2 linked regions of the Methylosarcina fibrata AML-C10 genome follow. The protein of the gene in region 2 interacts with the protein of the main gene of each other region in a pairwise test. Links are inferred from orthologs where the notes say so. Each region holds a gene or a part of one and is shown on either strand. Other genes may lie near its edges. The genes, in order: A3OW_RS0117745 and ftsB.

Region 1 (9,020 bases), 2.2 Mb from region 2 along the record:
TCATGTTGTACATCCGCTTTTTTCCACCTTCTCTTTTCAGCTATTCGAATGACGGAATTCTTTCATGTCGTTCAAGGACGGCAATGACCTTATCCTCATCCCAGCCGGTTACAAGTCAAAAGCATCGATAATGGCAAAGCGGAACTCAGTTAACAGCCGGCGTGCAAAACTCGTTCTTTTGGTTCTGGATTTTACTTTAGCCTTGGGTTACTCCGCCGGCTCTTACGGAGCCGACGACGATCAGCAAATCTTTGAAATGCCGCTCGAGGAACTGCTGAATCTGGACGTCACCACGGCGTCCAAGTTTCCTCAAAAGAAGATGGATGCGCCGTCCGCGGTGACCGTCATCACCGCCAAAGACATCAGGGATTTCGGCTATCTTACCCTGGCCGACGTCATCCGCAGCATCCGCGGCACCTATACCACCTATGACCGGGCTTACGAATATTTCGGCGCCCGGGGGTTCAGCCGGTCGGGCGATTACAATTCCCGTTTGCTGCTGATGATCGACGGGCGGCGGGTCAACGACAGCATTTACGACGGCGCCAGCATCGGCACCGACGGACTCATCGATCTGGAAGACGTGGAACGGATCGAGTTCGTTCCGGGTTCCGGCTCATCGATTTACGGCAGCAACGCCTTGTTCGGCGTCATGAACGTGATCACCAAGCAGGGCAGGGATCTACAGGGCGCGGCCCTGTCCGGAGGCTTCGGCAGTTTCGGCATGGACCGTGAAAAAGCCAGCGCCGGCTATCGCTTCGAAAACGGCGTCGAATCCATTCTCTCCGTTTCACGCTACCGCAGCGATGGTCACAAGTCCCTTTATTTTCCCGAAATCGATGCCGCCGGTCCTTCCGACGGCATCGCCCATTACCAGGACGGAGATAAAGTCGACCGCTATTTCGGAAAGATCAATTACAAAGGGTTCACGCTCGAAGGCATCTATTCCGACCGTACCAAAAACCTTCCCATTGCCGTTTACAACAGTACATTCGATGCCAATGAAACCTACCGGGACAGAAACGCTTTCATCGAAGCCCGCTACGAAGATCAAATGACGGAAGCCATGGATCTGACCGCCCGACTTTTTTACGGCGCTTACGACTTTGACGCCGTGTACCCTTTCGGCGCTACTCATAATTACGAAATGGAACGCAGCCAATGGGCCGGAGCCGAAGTCAAAAGCGTGATGGATCTCGGCTCCCACAAGCTGGTGCTCGGCGGCGAATATCAAAAGAATTTCAACGTCATTCTGCAAAACTATAACGACGATCCTTATTTCAATTTTCTCGATGCCGAAGTGACGAGTTCCCGCTATGGCATTTATCTACAGGATAATGTGTCGTTTTGGGATTATTTCACTCTGAACGCCGGCGTCCGCTACGACTATTACAGCGTTTCCGGCGATACCGTCAATCCCCGCATCGCTCTGATTTACAAACCGGCCGACTCCCTGGCGTTAAAAATGCTCTACGGCACCGCCTTCCGGGCGCCCAATCTGTACGAGAAATATTACCATCTGGCCAATGTGCAAAAATCGCCGGTTACTCTGGATCCCGAGAAAACTCGATCCTTCGAATTCATTGCCGAATACCAGCCGATGGGCAATCTGCGCCTGATCGGAACGGCGTTTCACAACAACATCAGAAACCTGATCAATTTAGTCAACGATCCGAAGGACAATTTGCTGGTCTATACCAATTACGGCGATATCGACATGGACGGCTTTGAATTCGAGGGGGATTATCTGTGGGACAGCGGCGTGCGTTTGCGCGGCAGCTATACCTTTACCTACGCGATGGACGATTTGCAGGGCTGCTGGCTGAGCAACTCGCCGCGTCATCTCGGCAAATTGAATTTATCGATGCCGGTCTGGCTGGATAAAATCAGACTCGGCGTCGAATGGCAATATGTCGGGGAACGTAAAACAAAAAGCGAATTACGCGCTTCGGATTATCAGGTCACCAATTTAACGATGACCGCCGCCCGGCTGGCGCCCGGCTTCGAGCTGTCGGCTTCTCTCTACAATCTGTTCGACAGCCGTTACGAGCATCCCGCCGGCGATGAAACGCGGATCAATACCGTCCCGCAGGACGGCCGCAATTTCCGGTTGTGGTTCACCTACCGCTTTCAATAGCTTTTACAGAGGCGTTTTCCTGCCGCAGAGAGGCCAATGAAATCGTTCTTGTCAAAAATGGCTGGATCTTGCCGCCTATCGTACGCCGTTCTTTCATAATCCTGGGATAAGGCGCTCAAATTTCCTTGCCAAACCCATCGCCCCATAGGATGATGTGATTTTTGATTTGGCCTGTTCCCGATGCCTTTCCAAACCGCAGCGTCCTTTCCCAATCGGCTGCTCGCGCAATATTCGAGCCAGTTGGAGCAACAACAACGCATGCTCGACCGAATCCGCGGGGTATTGCCGCCTCCCTTGTCCCGGCATGTTTTTCATTGTGTAAAAAATGACAAAAAATTGCTGATTTATACCGATTCGGCGGCATGGGCTTCCCAGATCCGATTCTATAACAATGACTTATTGACGGCCATTGCCTCGACGGATGAACCTGCGGCAGAAAGTTTGCAGATTCGCATTCTTGCGGACCGGTTCGACCCTGAAAAAAAGAGCATTGAAAAACCGCATGTTCCATCGCCGGAAAACATCCTGTTAATCCGAAACCACAGCGAAAATATTGCCGACGAGGAATTGAAACGGGCGCTGCAAAAATTAAGCGCGACCCTGGCCAGGCTGTAAAGCCCCGCTGTCTCCCTGGATACCCGCCGCCCGATACACGAATTTTGGGCGCGCTTTTTGACAGGCAGAACGCTGAGGTGTATGACAGGAAACCCGAAGGTGAAAGGAAAGAGGTGAATCCCCAGCCCCGCTGACTCCGTGCCGGGGAAAATCGAACCGGATCTTAGGCCGCCGGCCGCGGCGACACGGCTGAACGCATAAACGAAATGGGCGCCTCTTCTTCATTGGAAAAAGTAATCATTTCCCAGGCGTCCCTTTCGTTCAACAAGGTCCGGAGAAGTTGATTGTTCAGGCCATGCCCCGATTTATAGCCGGTGAACTCGCCGATCAGACTGTGCCCCAGAAGGTATAAGTCTCCGATTGCATCAAGAATCTTGTGCTTGACGAATTCGTCGGCATAGCGCAGGCCGTCTTCATTCAGAATCTTGTCTTCATCGACAACAATGGCGTTGTCCAGGCTCCCGCCCAGAGCCAGGTTGTTTTGCCGCAGCATGTCGATATCCTTCATAAAACCGAAAGTCCGTGCCCGGCTGACTTCCTTCACGAACGTGGTGGAAGAAAAATCCATGGTGGCGGTTTTGACGTGTTTTTTGAAAGCCGGATGTTCGAAATCGATCGTGAAGGTGACTTTGAATCCGTCGAACGGATCGAAAGCCGCCCATTTGTCTCCGTCTTCCACCCGAATACTGCGCTTGATGCGAATGTATTCCTTCGGGCAGTCCTGTTCTTCGACCCCGGCCGATTGCAGTAAAAACACGAAAGGCCCGGCGCTGCCGTCCATAATGGGAACTTCGGCCGCGCTGACGTCGATAATCGCATTGTCGATGCCGAGACCGGCAAAAGCCGAAAGCAGGTGTTCGATCGTGGAGATTTTGACGTTGCCCGAAACCAGCGTGGTTGAGAGCACCGTTTCGCCGACGTTGACAGGAGAAGCTTGAATGGTGACCGGTTCGGGCAAATCCACCCGGCGGAAACGAATGCCGGTGTTGGGTTCGGCAGGACGTAACGTTAAATACACTTTCTCGCCGGTATGCAGGCCTACGCCTGTGGCTCTGATGGTATTTTTTAAAGTTCGTTGTTTGATCATAACTATAAAAGGTCAGGGATAGGGAGCTAGAGATTGAATTTTATCATGATCCGCCCCGTAAGAGGTAAAGGGACGGGACTTCCCGACCGTCTACTTTATTCAACGATACCCCGCAGGAGGCCAATCCTGCAGGGTATCCGTCAAAAATAGGCGTTGAAAAGAAACCGGATCTACTGTTCGTTCATCTCCTTGGTTTTTTCATCGTTTGCCCGATCAGTCGGCCTGACGCCTCAAGAAAGCTGGAATATCCAGATAATCCAGGTTGTCGTCGTTTTTAGGCGGAACGCCGAAACGGGTTTCCCTGCTTTCCGATTTGTTCCGGATGATGGTCGGTTTATCGAACTCGCTGTAACTGACTTCGCCGGCCGAGGCTTTCTGCACCAGTTTTACCGGAGCTTTCTGCATCTGACGAGGCAAGCCCATGCCGGTTGCGACTACGGTCACCTTGATTTCATCGCCCAAAGCCGGATCGATGGCCGTACCGATTTTGATGATCGCATCTTCCGAGGCAAATTCATGGACGATGCTGCCCACTTCGTCAAACTCGGCAATGCCCATGTCCGAGGCGGTAATGTTCACCAGAATGCCTTTGGCACCCTGCAGGTTGATGTCTTCCAGCAGAGGGCAGGCGATGGCTTTTTCGGCCGCTTCCCGGGCGCGCTGATCGCCGGATGCGGAGCCCGTACCCATAATGGCCGCTCCCATTCCGGTCATCACGGTCTTGACGTCGGCAAAATCGACGTTGATCATGCCGGGATGCACGATCAACTGAGTAATGCCCTGTACGGCGTCCAGCAAAATATCGTTAGCCGCCTTGAACGCGTTGACCAGCGACACGTTATTGCCCAGAACCGGCAATAATTTCTGGTTGGGTATCGTAATCAACGAATCCACGTATCTCTCAAGCTCCGCAATGCCCTGTTCGGCGATCGCCTGCTTCTTTTTGCCTTCGAACAGAAACGGTTTGGTCACGACCGCCACCGTCAGAATACCCATTTCGCGTGCAATGCCGGCAATCACCGGAATGGCTCCGGTACCCGTTCCACCGCCCATGCCGGCGGTTAAGAACACCATGTCCGCGCCTTGCAGCACTTCCTTGATGCGCTCGCGGTTTTCTTCTGCCGCCTGTTTTCCTATTTCCGGATTCGTGCCTGCTCCCAAACCTTTGGTAAGTTCGACTCCCAACTGAATAATCGTACTTACGTTCAACTTTCTTAATGCCTGAGCGTCGGTGTTGGCACAGATGAACTCAACACCTTCTATATGACTGCCCACCATGTGGCTGACTGCATTGCCGCCGCCACCCCCGACACCGATTACCTTGATAACCGCTGTTTCGCTACACATATCCATCAATTCGTATTTCATTGCCGCTGCCCCTTAAAAAACTAAATCAAAAATTACCTTGAAACCAATTTCTTATCTTTGAAAGCCATCCACCGCTTTCAAAATCTACACTTTTTCCTAAAACTTGATGCTCCTTTCCGTACATTAACAAACCTACTCCTGTGGCATGGATCGGATTCTTTACGACCTCCGCCAGCCCAGTGACATTCTGTGGCACTCCCATTCGTACCGGCATATGGAAAATCTCCTCGGCCAGTTCGATCAATCCCATCACTTTTGCACTGCCTCCGGTCAATACGATACCGGCGGCAATCAATTCTTCATAACCGCTGCGCCTGAGCTCGGACTGCACCAGCAACATCAGTTCTTCATACCGCGGCTCGATGATTTCGGCCAGATTCTGAGTGGAAATCTTTCGCGGCGCCCGATCGCCGATGCTCGGCACTTCAATGGCTCCTTCAACGCTGGCCAGTTGAGTGAGAGCACAGGCGTATTTTCTTTTGATTTCTTCCGCATTGACCGTCGGCGTACGCAAGGCGACGGCTATGTCGTTCGTTACCTGATCCCCGGCGATCGGAATGACGGCGGTATGCTTGATGGCGCCATCGACGAAAATGGCGATGTCCGTGGTCCCGCCGCCGATGTCGATCAGACAGACGCCCAGTTCCTTTTCGTCTTCGGTCAGTACCGCGGTACAGGAGGCCAGTTGCTCCAGAACGATGTCATCGACTTCCAATCCGCATCGGCGGATGCATTTGATGATGTTCTGCTGCGCGCTGACGCTGCTGGTCACCATATGAACCTTGGCTTCGAGACGAATGCCCGACATGCCGACCGGCTCTTTAATGCCTTCCTGAAGATCGATCACGAACTCCTGGGGCAAAATGTGCAATATCTTCTGATCCGCCGGAATCGCCACCGCTCGGGCCGAATCGATGACCCGGTCGATGTCGTACTGAGTCACCTCCTTGTCCTTGATCGCGACAATACCGTGAGAGTTCAGGCTGCGGATATGACTGCCGGCAATGCCGGCGAACACCGATTTAATCTGACAGCCCGCCATCAATTCGGCTTCTTCGATGGCCCTTTGAATGGAAGTGACCGTCGACTCCAGATTGACCACGACGCCTTTCTTTAATCCTCGGGACGGAGCCGAACCGATGCCGATAACCTCAATGTGACCTTCACTGGTAAGCTCACCCACAATAGCGGCAACCTTGGTAGTGCCGATGTCCAACCCGACTATTAAATTACGTTCTGTTTTTTTTGCCATTTTGTTTACTCTTTGTCGCTGTTTCCGGTTGCCTGTCTGTCGTTTGCTGCGGGTTTGCCATCTTTTCCCAATCCACCTTTTCGCTTCCAGGCCTCCATGAAACCGCATATCCGTTCGGGTATCTCAAATCAACCACCGACATCGCCTTGACTCTGTCTTCGCCCAGAAGGGCCAGGGTTCTTAAAAACCGTTGTAATTTCATCAGTTGATCCGTCCTTCCCAACAATATTTCCATTCCGGTCGCCAACCTGATTTTCCATGACCATCGGTTGTTGATATCGAACTCCACCATTTCCATGGACTGGTCCGCCAATGCCGTTTTCACTCCTTTCATGATTTCCAGCGCTTTGATTTGCTGCTTTTCCGGACCGTTCAGCAAGGTCAGCGATTGAAACTGATCTACGTTGTCGGGGGTGAAAATCACGCCTTGTTCATTTATCAAACTGTTCTCTCCCCAACGCGCGTAAGGTTTTTTTTCCTTGATCCGGATATCGATCGCATCGGGCCACACCCTCTTGACCGAAACCGTATCCACCCACGGCAGTTGGCCTACTGCATTGTGTATGGCCTGCATATCGGCGGTCAGTATTCCGGTTTTGACCAACGGCAGCAGAATCCTTTTTATTTCGTCTTTACTGATATGCTGAAATACACCTTCGGTTCTTACATATTTGATCGGAATCGCTTCGTTTCCGTATTTCTTGAGTTTATAACCGTAAATCCATATCACGCCTGCCAGCAACAACAGAGTTGCCACTATTTTCACTGCCTGCATCAATCCATTCCCAAGACCGATTCGGCAACCGGCATCCGCGGGCGAATGCAATGACTCATAAGAACTGCTAAACAAATCATTCCCAATTCAATAGTTCCGGCTCAATCCCGGATCAGGCTGGTTTCGAGTATGCGCCAGGCCAGATCGTCAAAATCTATCCCGGCCTGCTTCGCGGCCATCGGCACCAGGCTGTGATCGGTCATGCCCGGAACGGTGTTGATTTCAATCAGTTGGGATTGACCCGACTGATCGATAAACACGTCCACTCGCGCCCAACCTTTGACGCCGACAACCTTACCGGCGGTTTCCGCCAGTTTTTTCAATTGTTCCTCCCGATCCGGGTCGAGTCCGCAAGGGCAATGGTATTGCGTGGTCGTTGCCGCGTATTTGGCATCGTAATCGTAAAACTCGTTCGGGGTTTCCAGGCGAATGGGCGGCAAGGACTCGCCGTTCAGGATCGCCACGGTATATTCCTTGCCGGTCACCCAGGCTTCCGCATAGACGTCGCAGCGGTAGGAGGCCGCCAAAGCCAGTGCCTTGACCAGTTCGTCCCGGGTTTTCGCCTTGCTCATGCCGATGCTGGATCCTTCCTGCGCCGGTTTGACGATGACCGGGAAGCCCAGTTTCTCGATGCAGGGATCGATATCGCGTTCATCCTGCAACAGATGCCATTTCGGCGTGCTCAGACCGTAACCTTGCCAGCACAACTTGGTCCTCAACTTGTCCATACTCAAGGCCGACGCCATCACACCGCTGCCGGTATAAGGCATGTTCATGGCCTCCAGCACGCCCTGCAGAACGCCGTCCTCGCCGCCGCGGCCGTGAATGATGTTGAATACACGGTCCATCTTGTGCGCCGCCAGCGCCTCGATGGGGCTGCCGGTGACGTCGATGGCTACCGCATCCACCCCTTTACGTTTCAAAGCCTCGTAAACCGCTGCGCCGCTGCGCAGGGAGACGGACCGTTCCGCCGCCGTTCCGCCCATCAATACGGCCACACGGCCAAATTCTTCCGGTTTTTTAACCACCTGAGTTCTCCTGTTTTTCTCCAACCATGCACACTTCCGTCTGTAAAACGACGCCATGTTGTTCCTGCACCTTAAGCCGGACCCATTGAATGAGTTCTTCTATGTCGGCCGCCGTGGCATGGCCGGTATTTACAATAAAGTTGGCATGCTTGACCGAGACGCAGGCGCCGCCCAGGGCGTACCCTTTCAAACCCGCCGCCTCGATCAACCGGGCGGCGTAATCTCCCGGCGGATTTTTAAATACCGAGCCGCAACTGGGCTGGTTGGTCGGTTGCGTTCTGTTTCGTTTTTCCAGCAACTCCTTGATCTTCTGCTGACTGGTCTCGGCATCGCCGGACTCGAGCTGCAGATGGGCCGCCAAAAACCATTCATCGTCATGGCCTTTGACCGAACGATAACCGACACTGAATTCGTCCCGGGCTCGAACCGCCGCATGCCCGGCGGCATCCAGCATCTCGACGCTGTGCACAATTCCCCAGGTTTCACCGCCGAAGGCGCCCGCATTCATCTTCAAGGCCCCTCCCAGGGTGCCCGGAATGCCGGCCAGAAACTCCGCGCCGACCAAGCCCTGATCTCCGCAAAAACGGGCCACATGCGCGCACGGCACGCCCGCCTCGGCATAGACCAGTCCCGTGTCGGCCATGCGGATCTGTTTCAGGCGGCCTTTAGTGTTGATGACCGTGCCCCGTATGCCGCCGTCCCTGACCAGCAAATTGCTGCCCAGACCGATCCAGAAGACGGGCTCGCCGGCCGGAAGA
Region 2 (9,019 bases):
GCGTGGTCGGCAGCGCGATGGTGCCGTCCGGTGCCTCGACCGGGGAGCGTGAAGCGATCGAGCTGCGCGACGGCGACAAGTCCCGCTACCTCGGCAAAGGCGTTCTGAACGCGGTCAACAACGTCAAGACCGAAATTCGTTCCGCGATCGTCGGCATGGACGCGGCCGATCAGGAAGGCATCGACAACAAGATGATCGCACTGGACGGCACCGAATCGAAGTCGCGTCTCGGCGCGAACGCGATGCTGGCGGTGTCGATGGCGGCGGCGCATGCGGCGGCGAAAGAAAGCAAGCAGCCTTTGTACCGCTATCTGAACAAATCCGGCGAATTCGTCATGCCGGTGCCGATGATGAACATCATTAACGGCGGTTCGCACGCGGACAACAGCGTCGACTTGCAGGAATTCATGATTTTGCCCGTTGGAGCTCCAACTTTCCGCGAAGCGATCCGTTACGGCGCCGAAGTGTTCCACAACCTGGCCAAAGTGTTGAAATCGAAAGGCCTGGCTACGACCGTCGGCGACGAAGGCGGCTTCGCGCCGAATCTGTCGTCGAACGAAGAAGCGATCGGCGTGATTCTGCAGGCGATCGAACAGGCCGGCTACAAGCCCGGCGTCGACATTTTCCTGGGCCTCGACGCGGCCGCTTCCGAATATTACAGCGACGGCGTTTACGATCTGGCTTCCGAAAACAAGCAGTACAGCTCGGCGCAAATGGCCGATTTCTTCGTCGATTGGGTCAACAAATACCCGATCATCAGCATCGAAGACGGTTTCGACGAGAACGACTGGGACGGCTGGAAAGTGATGACCGAAAAACTCGGCGGGCGCATCCAGTTGGTCGGCGACGATCTGTTCGTCACCAACCCGAAGATCCTGAAGCGAGGCATCGAGCAGAACATTGCGAATTCGATCCTGATCAAGGTGAACCAGATCGGCACGCTGACCGAAACGCTGGCGGCGATCGACATGGCGAAAAAAGCGGGTTATTCCGCGGTCGTGTCGCACCGTTCCGGCGAAACCGAAGACACCACGATCGCTGACTTGGTCGTTGCGACCGGCACCGGCCAGATCAAGACCGGATCCTTGAGCCGTTCCGATCGCGTCGCCAAGTACAACCGCCTGATGAAGATCGAGGAAGAGTTGGCCGGCGCGGCCCGGTACGCAGGCCGCAGCGCGTTCAAGTCGCTTTAAACCGCTCACTCAAGGCGGAGCCGAAAGGTTCCGCCTTCACCGGATTTATGAAATATCTTGCTGCGATCATCGTTTTATTAATTGTTCATCTCCAGTACCGTATCTGGCTGGGGGACGGCAGCATTGCCGAAATTCGCGCTTACCAGCAGCGGCTCGACGATCTGAAAAAACTGGCCGAAGAAAAAAGACAGCGTAATCAGGCGCTTTACGCCGAGGTGCTGGATTTGAGAAAAGGGCAGGAAGCGATCGAGGAAAGAGCCAGAAGCGAATTGGGCATGATCAAGCCGGACGAAACGTTTTTTCAGGTTCTGGAATAAGCGGCAAAGCCGGCCGGGTTTCCTTCCGTGCGCCGGCTCTGGTCGGTCGGGGTTATTTTTCCTTGTCGAGTTCTGCCAACAGTGTTTCCGAAACCGGCTTGTTCGCGCTGTAAAGCGAGTAGGCATTTAACACCATCTGATGGGCGCGGCCCAGATTTTCCTTGGTAAAGTCGACCGCGAATTTTTCCTTCAATTCCTTCCCGTCCCAGACATAGCCTTTCAGATACTGTTCGTTGTCCGCGCCTTTTTTATCCCAGTTGGCCAGCAGCGATGACGTGTAATAGAGCCGTTTGCCGTCCCAGCTCGAGGACACCATGTTCACCTGAGCGCCGATTTTTTGCTCATAGACCTGTTTCGGTTTGAACGGATCCGAAATATCGAACGCCCGAGTCTTGCCGTCCATGAAGGTGTTGACCCAGAGCATTTTGTCGTCGCTCGAAATCGAAATGTCGACCGGCAGCGGCACTTTGGACGGATCGCCGACGTCCGCGACTTCCTTCGCCTGCCACGAGCCTTCCGCGTCTTCGTAGATCAGCCAGATTTTCGAAGTCAGCGCCGTGCTGGTGAAACAGTAGTTGTGGTTCTCGCCCCAGGCGCAGCGGATTTCCAAAGGCGCTCCCGGCACGTCGAAGACTTTTTTCGGCTGCTTGCTGTGCAGGTTCCATTGCACGACGGTATTGCCGAAACGTTTCATCGCTTCCGGATCGTTCAGCATCTTGCCGAAATCCATCATGTAATTGGACCAGCCGGTAAACGACGAAGTCAGCATCAGGTTGCGCCGGGGCAGCACCCGCAAATCGTAGCCGTAGCCGTCCGCGTATTTGCCGGTTTTGACGGCGCCGCCGAGATCGCTGTCGGTCGGAGTCCAGTGCGTGGTAATGTATTCGCCGTCGTTGGTGTATTCGACCAGGCCGGTGCGGCCGCCGTGATCCTTGTTGTTGGACAGACCGGTGATGATCATCCGGCCCGGCAGCGCATAGGTCGTGTGGGGGCCGACGACGCCGCCGCTTTTGGCCACGAAATCGGTAATGGTTTTAACCAGCTTCGGCTTGGCGGGATCGGTGTGCACGTCGAAAATGAACAGCTTGTTGGTATCCAGTCCGCCCGCCCATAAATACTGGCGATCGTCGGTAAAACCCGAGTGATGGGCTTCGTTGCGCCCGCCGACGGACACGGTATGGACGACCTTGCCGTAATTTTGCGATTTGGGATTGACGTCGACGGTGACCAGCTTGTCCTGCTCGTCGCCGACGCCTTCGGCGCCCAGCGTCCAGACGTGAATGAAATCTTCCTGCCCGACAATTTTGGCCATGTAAGGCGATTGGCAAGTCTCATCGGCCTGGGCAAGGGGAATGCCGGCGCTCGGCAGCAGCAGGACGGAGGCGGTGAGCGCGGAAGCCTGCATCAAGGTCCGGACCGGCCGGCGATAAGGTAAAAATGGATGTTTCATCAGGATCTCTCTCTATTATTTTCGGACATTTTCAGGGCGCCGGAAGGGCACTCGGCGACTACGCGTCGCAAATCTTCCACGGAAGCGTTGTCGGGCTCGATGACGAAACGGCCGTCCTTTATCTTGAATACTTCCGGCAACGAGCTGACGCAGACGCCGGCATGGCAGCATTGGGTTTCGTCCCAGGTGACTTGCATGACGATTTCTCCGGTCGGGATTAACGGCTTTCTGCCGTGGTCGGGTCGATGATGTTCTTGACCTCGGAAATCCTGTTCGCGGGAAAACCGCCTCTTTCGGCGTGTTCCCGGACGCTGGCTTCGTCGGGAGCGATATAGACGCAATAGACCTTGTCGCCGGTCACGTAGCTTTGCAGCCACTGGATTTTCGGCCCCATTTCGCGCAGCACGCCGCACGATTTTTGCGAAATGCCTTGTAATTCCTGCTGGGTTAACGTGCCGACGTTGGGAATGTCGCGTTCGATAATGTATTTTGGCATGGTGGTTCTCCTGGTGGGTTGATGCGTCCGGCCGGCTTGTTTTCGAACGTCGCCGCCGTGTTACGCTTTAAAATAATCGTCCAGCAAATCCCGGCAACACTGCTTGAGCGGTCCGGAGGATTTTTCGATTTTCATTCTTAACAAGGCTCCCTGCCAGGCATCGACCAGTTGATCGGCCATCGCCTCGGCCGATTTGTCGGTTCTGACGGTGCCCTGGCTCTGCGCCGCTTCCAGTCCGGTCTTCAGCAAATCGCGGTAGCGATGGACGGCCGTTTGCAGGGAGTTGCGGCACAGTTCGCTGGTGTCGCCCACTTCACCCATCAAATTGCCGAGCAGACAGCCGCCTTTGAAACCGGACTTTTCCAGTTCGGCGATCAATTCGTCGAAATAGCGTTTGATCGCGCTCAACGCATCGAGATCCGGAGTGCTTAAATGGCCTTCCAGTTGCCGGATAAAGGGCTCGATGTAGTGCTGGATGACTTCGGCGGCAAAGCTTTCCTTGCTGTCGAAGTAATTGTAAAAAGACCCTTTCGGGATCCTTACGGCGTCCAGAATCTCTTTCAGCCCGGTACCGTGGTAGCCCTGCTGCATCAATAGGGAAACGCCCTGGCTCAAGATAGTGTCGCGGTTGAATCGTTTTTGTGAAGTAGCGTTCATGAAATTATAATACGACCGGTCGTCTTGAATTGTCAAATCTTTATTATTAAAATAAATCGAGACGCTGAAAAAGTGCCTCAAGATCAACCGCAATCTGCCGAGCTCATTCAATTTCTTCAACAGAATTTTTTACCGAGTTTAAACCACCGGTTTTTCGCTTGTCCGAAGAATTGATGAACTATCGACTGGAAGCCCCGCGTGCAAGGCGGATGAATTCGCTCCGCCTGACACAGTTTTGGTGGTGCTTGTGAACCGAAAATGCTTTGGAAGCAATAAAGATAAAGAAAGAACCGGTTCTTGAAGTTCTTGCGGCATGAAAGCGGAGGAGGACGAGTTGTCGGGAAACGCAAGAAGAAGATTCAAAACCGGCCTGCAATTTCATTCGACCAAACAAAGCCGGTATTTAAAGAGGATGCCGTCCGGTCCGTTTGGGTAAGTTTGGCCGGCAAACAAGGAAGGTAACCGCTAAAAGACGGCCGACGTGTTATCGGATGTTTGAATGGATGAGCGGTATTGGCGAATCGAGGAAGCGAGGAAAAGGAAATATGAAAGCTCCTGAACGGAGTGGCCGCTGGCCCGCCTTTTCCTCTTCAATTCAGAACATCGCGGCAAAAAGCGGGCCGTTCTCGAACAGGGCGTAAATAAGCCCATCGCGCTTCCGGATGAGCTTTCATGACTTTTCGCCGTTATTTGACGAAGCACATTCTCTCGGCATAGGCTTCCGCCTCTTTAAGCAATTTTCTTAAATCCTTGGATTGCTTGGGATCGCGGAAGATGCCGCCGCTTTCACCGGGAGTGCTTTTCAGATAAGTAAAGGTTTTGGCCGCTTCGAATTCGGCAAAGGTCATTTTTTCTGCGATTTTGTCGATCTTGCAGCCGCAGGCGTACTGGGTGATATAGGTCAGGCCGCCGTGTTGCGCCACGCAGTTCAGCACGTATTCGACGCGGTCCCGGGTCGGAAAATCGTTGACCAGAGCGGCCGGCTGGCCGGCGGCTTCGGTCTTTTTCTCCGGAGCGGTCGTGCCGCAGCCACCGACAGCGGCTGCGAAGGCGAAACTGAAAATGAGGGTGAAATAGTTGATTTTCATGGTCAATATGTTTATCTCTTGGGTTAATAAAGAAAAAAAGACAGGATCAACAAAGAATCCGCGGCGATTTTTTTACTGTCCGCTGCCGAAAGCTTCATCCTGAAAACCGGTCCCGGCGCTTGTGTCGAGTGGACGGGATGAAGACCCCTACGGGGCGGCCTTTCCTGGCGTCGATGCAGCGTTCGCTGAATCGTCGGAATTCACTGTATAAATAAGGATATTTTAACATTCCCGATGTCATAATGACCAAGAAGTTCATCTACACTAGGTTATCATGCGGCCGATTTGACCCATAGGTTGCATCGATCATCCGGATTATATTTTTCCGCTCGGCGATCGGTTGACGGCAGCGGCCGAAAACGTCGTCGGAAGGGCTGCGATCCCGTTGCCGGCAGCCGCAAGCGGCGAGGAGAGGGCCCGGCTGCCGTTACCGAAAAACATGCGGCCGGCCAATTAAAGTCTAAAATTACCGGGATAAAAGCGCCGTGGAGATTTTGGCAAATCATTCCGGGCCGGTTTCACGCTTTTTGGATAAGCGTAGAGTATCGGTAAACGCTTTCTTACGGCAGAGAGGCAAGCAGATCGGCACAGTCCTGACCGAAAGTATGCGTCGATAATTGAACGTCTTCGGCAGCCTGCCTTTTTGCTTCAAAGAATCTCGTTACTCATTAAGTTTTTTTATCATTTTTGGCGTCGGAAGCGCAATGATCGATCCTATCCCCGGAAACAGCGTACTTGTCCCGCTCACAGGAAAAAAGAGCCGACGGTTTTATTGCCGTCCGGGTACATTAAGGCAGTTGGCTTTTTTTCTTGGTTGTCTATTGCATGGCGCCGGGGCGGCAGCGGCACAGCAAATGCCCCTGGCGCCTGTACAGCAGTATGCTCTGCAGAGCACCTCCTACGATTCTTCGTCGATCATTTTGATTGTCGTGGCCATCACGGCGGTACTGACCTCGCTGAGCTACTACCTGATCATAACCAAAGAAAAACTGGACAGGATGCTGGACCGGACGCAGCAGATCACCCATCAGCTAAAACGGTCGACCGAGCAGTTGAGCTACATGGTCGCCACCAGTCCGACGGTTCTATTCGCGCTGAAAGTCGAGCAGAAGCGCCTGATACCGCACTGGATCAGCGACAACCTGACGCGCATTACCGGTTACAGCATCGAGGAAGCGCTGGAACCTCTGTGGTGGGAGCAGCATCTTTACGAGAAGGATCGCGGCCGGGTGCTGAAAGAAAGCAGGGCCCTGTTTTCCGGCAAACATCAGGTTTACGAATACCGCTTTATCCATAAGAAAGGCTCCGTGTTATGGATCCGGGACGAACAGCAGTTGATCATTGACGAAAACGGTCTGCCGAAAGAAGTGCTGGCCGCCTGGACCGAAATCACCGACCGCAAACTGGAAGAGATCGATTTGCGCATCGCCGCGACGGCTTTCGAAGTCAACGAAGGCATTCTGATCACCGACAAAACGGGCCGCATCATCCGGGTCAACAGTGCCTTCACCCGTCTGACCGGTTACACGATGGAAGAAGCGATCGGGCAATATCCGGACATTCTGCAATCAGGCATGCAGGACAAGACCTTTTATGCGAAATTATGGGAAGAGCTGAAACAGAACCGGCACTGGGAAGGCGAGGTATGGGACCGGCACAAGAACGGCACGATCTACCCGGTCTGGCTCTCGGTGAGCGCGGTAACCGACCATACCGGTGAAATCAGTCATTATGTTTCCGCCTTTTTCGACATCAGTGCGCTCAAGGAAGCGGAAGAACACATTCGAAACCTGGCCTTTTACGATCCTCTCACGCATCTGCCCAACCGCCGGTTGATGCTGGACCGCCTGGGCATCGCTCTGGTCAGCAGCCAGCGGAGCCAGCATTACGGCGCCCTGATGATGATGGACCTTGACCGTTTCAAAATACTGAACGACACGCAGGGCCACGATCTCGGCGACAAGTTGCTGATCGAAGTGGCGAAACGGTTGCAGTCCTGTGTCCGCGAAGGCGATACGGTGGCGCGCATGGGCGGGGACGAGTTTGTCGTGATGCTGGAAAACCTGTCGAAAAAACCGGAGGAGGCGGCCGTGCAGACGCTGGCGGTAGCGGAAAAAATCCGGGAAGCCCTGGCGGCGACTTATTGGCTGGATCTGGGCAATCCTTCGGAAAACAAAAATCATTTCGAGCACCATTCCAGCGCCAGCATCGGTCTGGTGTTGTTTCTGGGGCATACCGTGCCCATCAACGATCTGCTGAAACGAGCGGACATGGCCATGTATCAGGCCAAGCACGCCGGACGCGACACGATTCGGGTCTTCGATCCGGCGATGCAGTCGGTGTTTAACGAGCGCAATGCCCTGGAAGCCGATTTGCGCCATGCGCTCAGCGGAGGCGAACTGGACTTGCTGTTTCAAGTGCAGGTGAACGCAGAAGGGCAGGCGGTGGGAGCGGAAATCCTGCTGCACTGGCAGCATCCTCAGAGAGGCTTTGTGCCGCCGGCCAAATTTGTGCCCCTGGCCGAGGAAACCGGTCTGATCCTGCCGATCGGTCAATGGGTTCTCAACCGGGCCTGCGCGATTCTTGCGGCCTGGGCCGACCATCCTTTAACCCGGCATTTGACGGTATCGGTCAACATCAGCGCCCGCCAGTTCCGGCAGCCGGATTTTATCGATCAGCTCCGCGCGGTATTGGCGGAGTTCGAAGTGGATCCCGGCCGGCTCAAACTGGAAATCAACGAAAGTCTGGTCATGGAAAACCCGGAGGCAGTGATAGCCAAGATGGTCGAGATTAATAAACTCGGCGTGGAATTCGCCATGGACGACTTCGGCACCGGCTATTCGTCGCTCGCGTATTTATCGCTTTTGCCGGTCAATCAGTTAAAAATCGACAAGGGTTTTATCCGGGATTTTTCAAAAAACAGCCAGGACGCGGCAATCATACGCAGCATTCTGTCGCTGGGGCGCAGCCTCGATCTGGTCGTCATCGCCGAAGGCGTTGAAACCAAGGCGCAATGGCGGTATCTTTCCAAATACCGCTGCCCGTATTTCCAGGGCTATTTTTTCGGCAGACCGATCCCGCTGGCCGAATTCGAAGACTATCTGGCTAAAAAGGAGCTGGAATCGTCTTAAGCAAGCCCGACGGTATTGCCTCGCGTTCGCGCCGGACGTCCGTCGTCCGCCGGTTTCGGCCCGTTTCTCCAGCGTCGCCGTGAAAGAGATTGAACCGTCCCGACCGATTTTTGGATTATTGTTGAAACCATGAATACCGTTCTCTTCGGCGTTATCGTCTATATTCTGATGCAGCTTTGGGTCGGGGTGTATTTTTCCCGCCGCATCACCAGCGAAGACGATTATCTTCTGGCTGGCCGAAGCCTCGGCACCGGCATGGCCAGTTTGAGCGTGTTCGCCACCTGGTTCGGCGCCGAAACCTGCATCGGCGCGGCCGGTTCGGTCTATGAAAACGGCTTGTCGGGGGCCACGATCGATCCGTTCGGCTATACGGTGTGTCTGATGGTGATGGGCCTGTTCTTCGCCGCTCAGTTGTGGCGGCGCAACCTGACGACCCTCGCGGATTTGTTCGAGCAACGCTATTCCGCCCGCATTCAAAACCTGGCCGTCGTCTTGATCGCGCCGACGTCGGTCATGTGGGCGGCGGCCCAGATTCGCGCCTTCGGACAGGTGCTGTCGGCGGCGTCGGGGTTTCAGGTGGAGATGGCCATCGCCGTGGCGGCCGGGGTCGTCATCATCTATACGATGTACGGCGGCCTTCTCGCCGACGTCGTGACCGACGCCGTGCAGGGCGTGGCCTTGATCGTC

Evidence for each region.
Region 1: the proteins of ftsB (region 2) and A3OW_RS0117745 interact in binary tests that used the Escherichia coli proteins (3 or more experiments, as listed by UniProt). The link is inferred for Methylosarcina fibrata AML-C10 from one-to-one orthologs.

The regions. Positions count from the first base shown.
Region 1 is NZ_KB889965.1:3,798,962-3,807,981, reverse strand. What follows is about bases 5,336-8,196. They hold A3OW_RS0117745 (cell division protein FtsQ/DivIB), read right to left. Parts: upstream 7,235-8,196; coding sequence 6,437-7,234; downstream 5,336-6,436. Other genes in these bases: A3OW_RS0117740 (D-alanine--D-alanine ligase), read right to left, coding at 7,336-8,196; ftsA (cell division protein FtsA), read right to left, coding at 5,336-6,459. Outside these bases: A3OW_RS25410 (TonB-dependent receptor plug domain-containing protein), read left to right, coding at 203-2,137; A3OW_RS0117765 (DciA family protein), read left to right, coding at 2,318-2,752; lpxC (UDP-3-O-acyl-N-acetylglucosamine deacetylase), read right to left, coding at 2,916-3,839; cell division protein FtsZ, read right to left, coding at 4,053-5,207; more of ftsA, read right to left, coding at 5,233-5,335; more of A3OW_RS0117740, read right to left, coding at 8,197-8,319; murB (UDP-N-acetylmuramate dehydrogenase), read right to left, coding at 8,255-9,020. UniProt on the Escherichia coli protein: Essential cell division protein. May link together the upstream cell division proteins, which are predominantly cytoplasmic, with the downstream cell division proteins, which are predominantly periplasmic. May control correct divisome assembly.
Region 2 is NZ_KB889965.1:1,638,772-1,647,790, reverse strand. What follows is about bases 16-2,875. They hold ftsB (cell division protein FtsB), read left to right. Parts: upstream 16-1,240; coding sequence 1,241-1,510; downstream 1,511-2,875. Other genes in these bases: mtoX (methanethiol oxidase), read right to left, coding at 1,563-2,875; eno (phosphopyruvate hydratase), read left to right, coding at 16-1,193. In the rest of the region: more of eno, read left to right, coding at 1-15; more of mtoX, read right to left, coding at 2,876-2,960; A3OW_RS0107875 ((4Fe-4S)-binding protein), read right to left, coding at 2,960-3,157; A3OW_RS0107870 (DUF4242 domain-containing protein), read right to left, coding at 3,178-3,456; A3OW_RS0107865 (TetR/AcrR family transcriptional regulator), read right to left, coding at 3,517-4,113; A3OW_RS0107855 (hypothetical protein), read right to left, coding at 4,800-5,201; A3OW_RS28820 (putative bifunctional diguanylate cyclase/phosphodiesterase), read left to right, coding at 5,906-8,332; A3OW_RS0107840 (sodium:solute symporter family protein), read left to right, coding at 8,462-9,019. UniProt on the Escherichia coli protein: Essential cell division protein. May link together the upstream cell division proteins, which are predominantly cytoplasmic, with the downstream cell division proteins, which are predominantly periplasmic.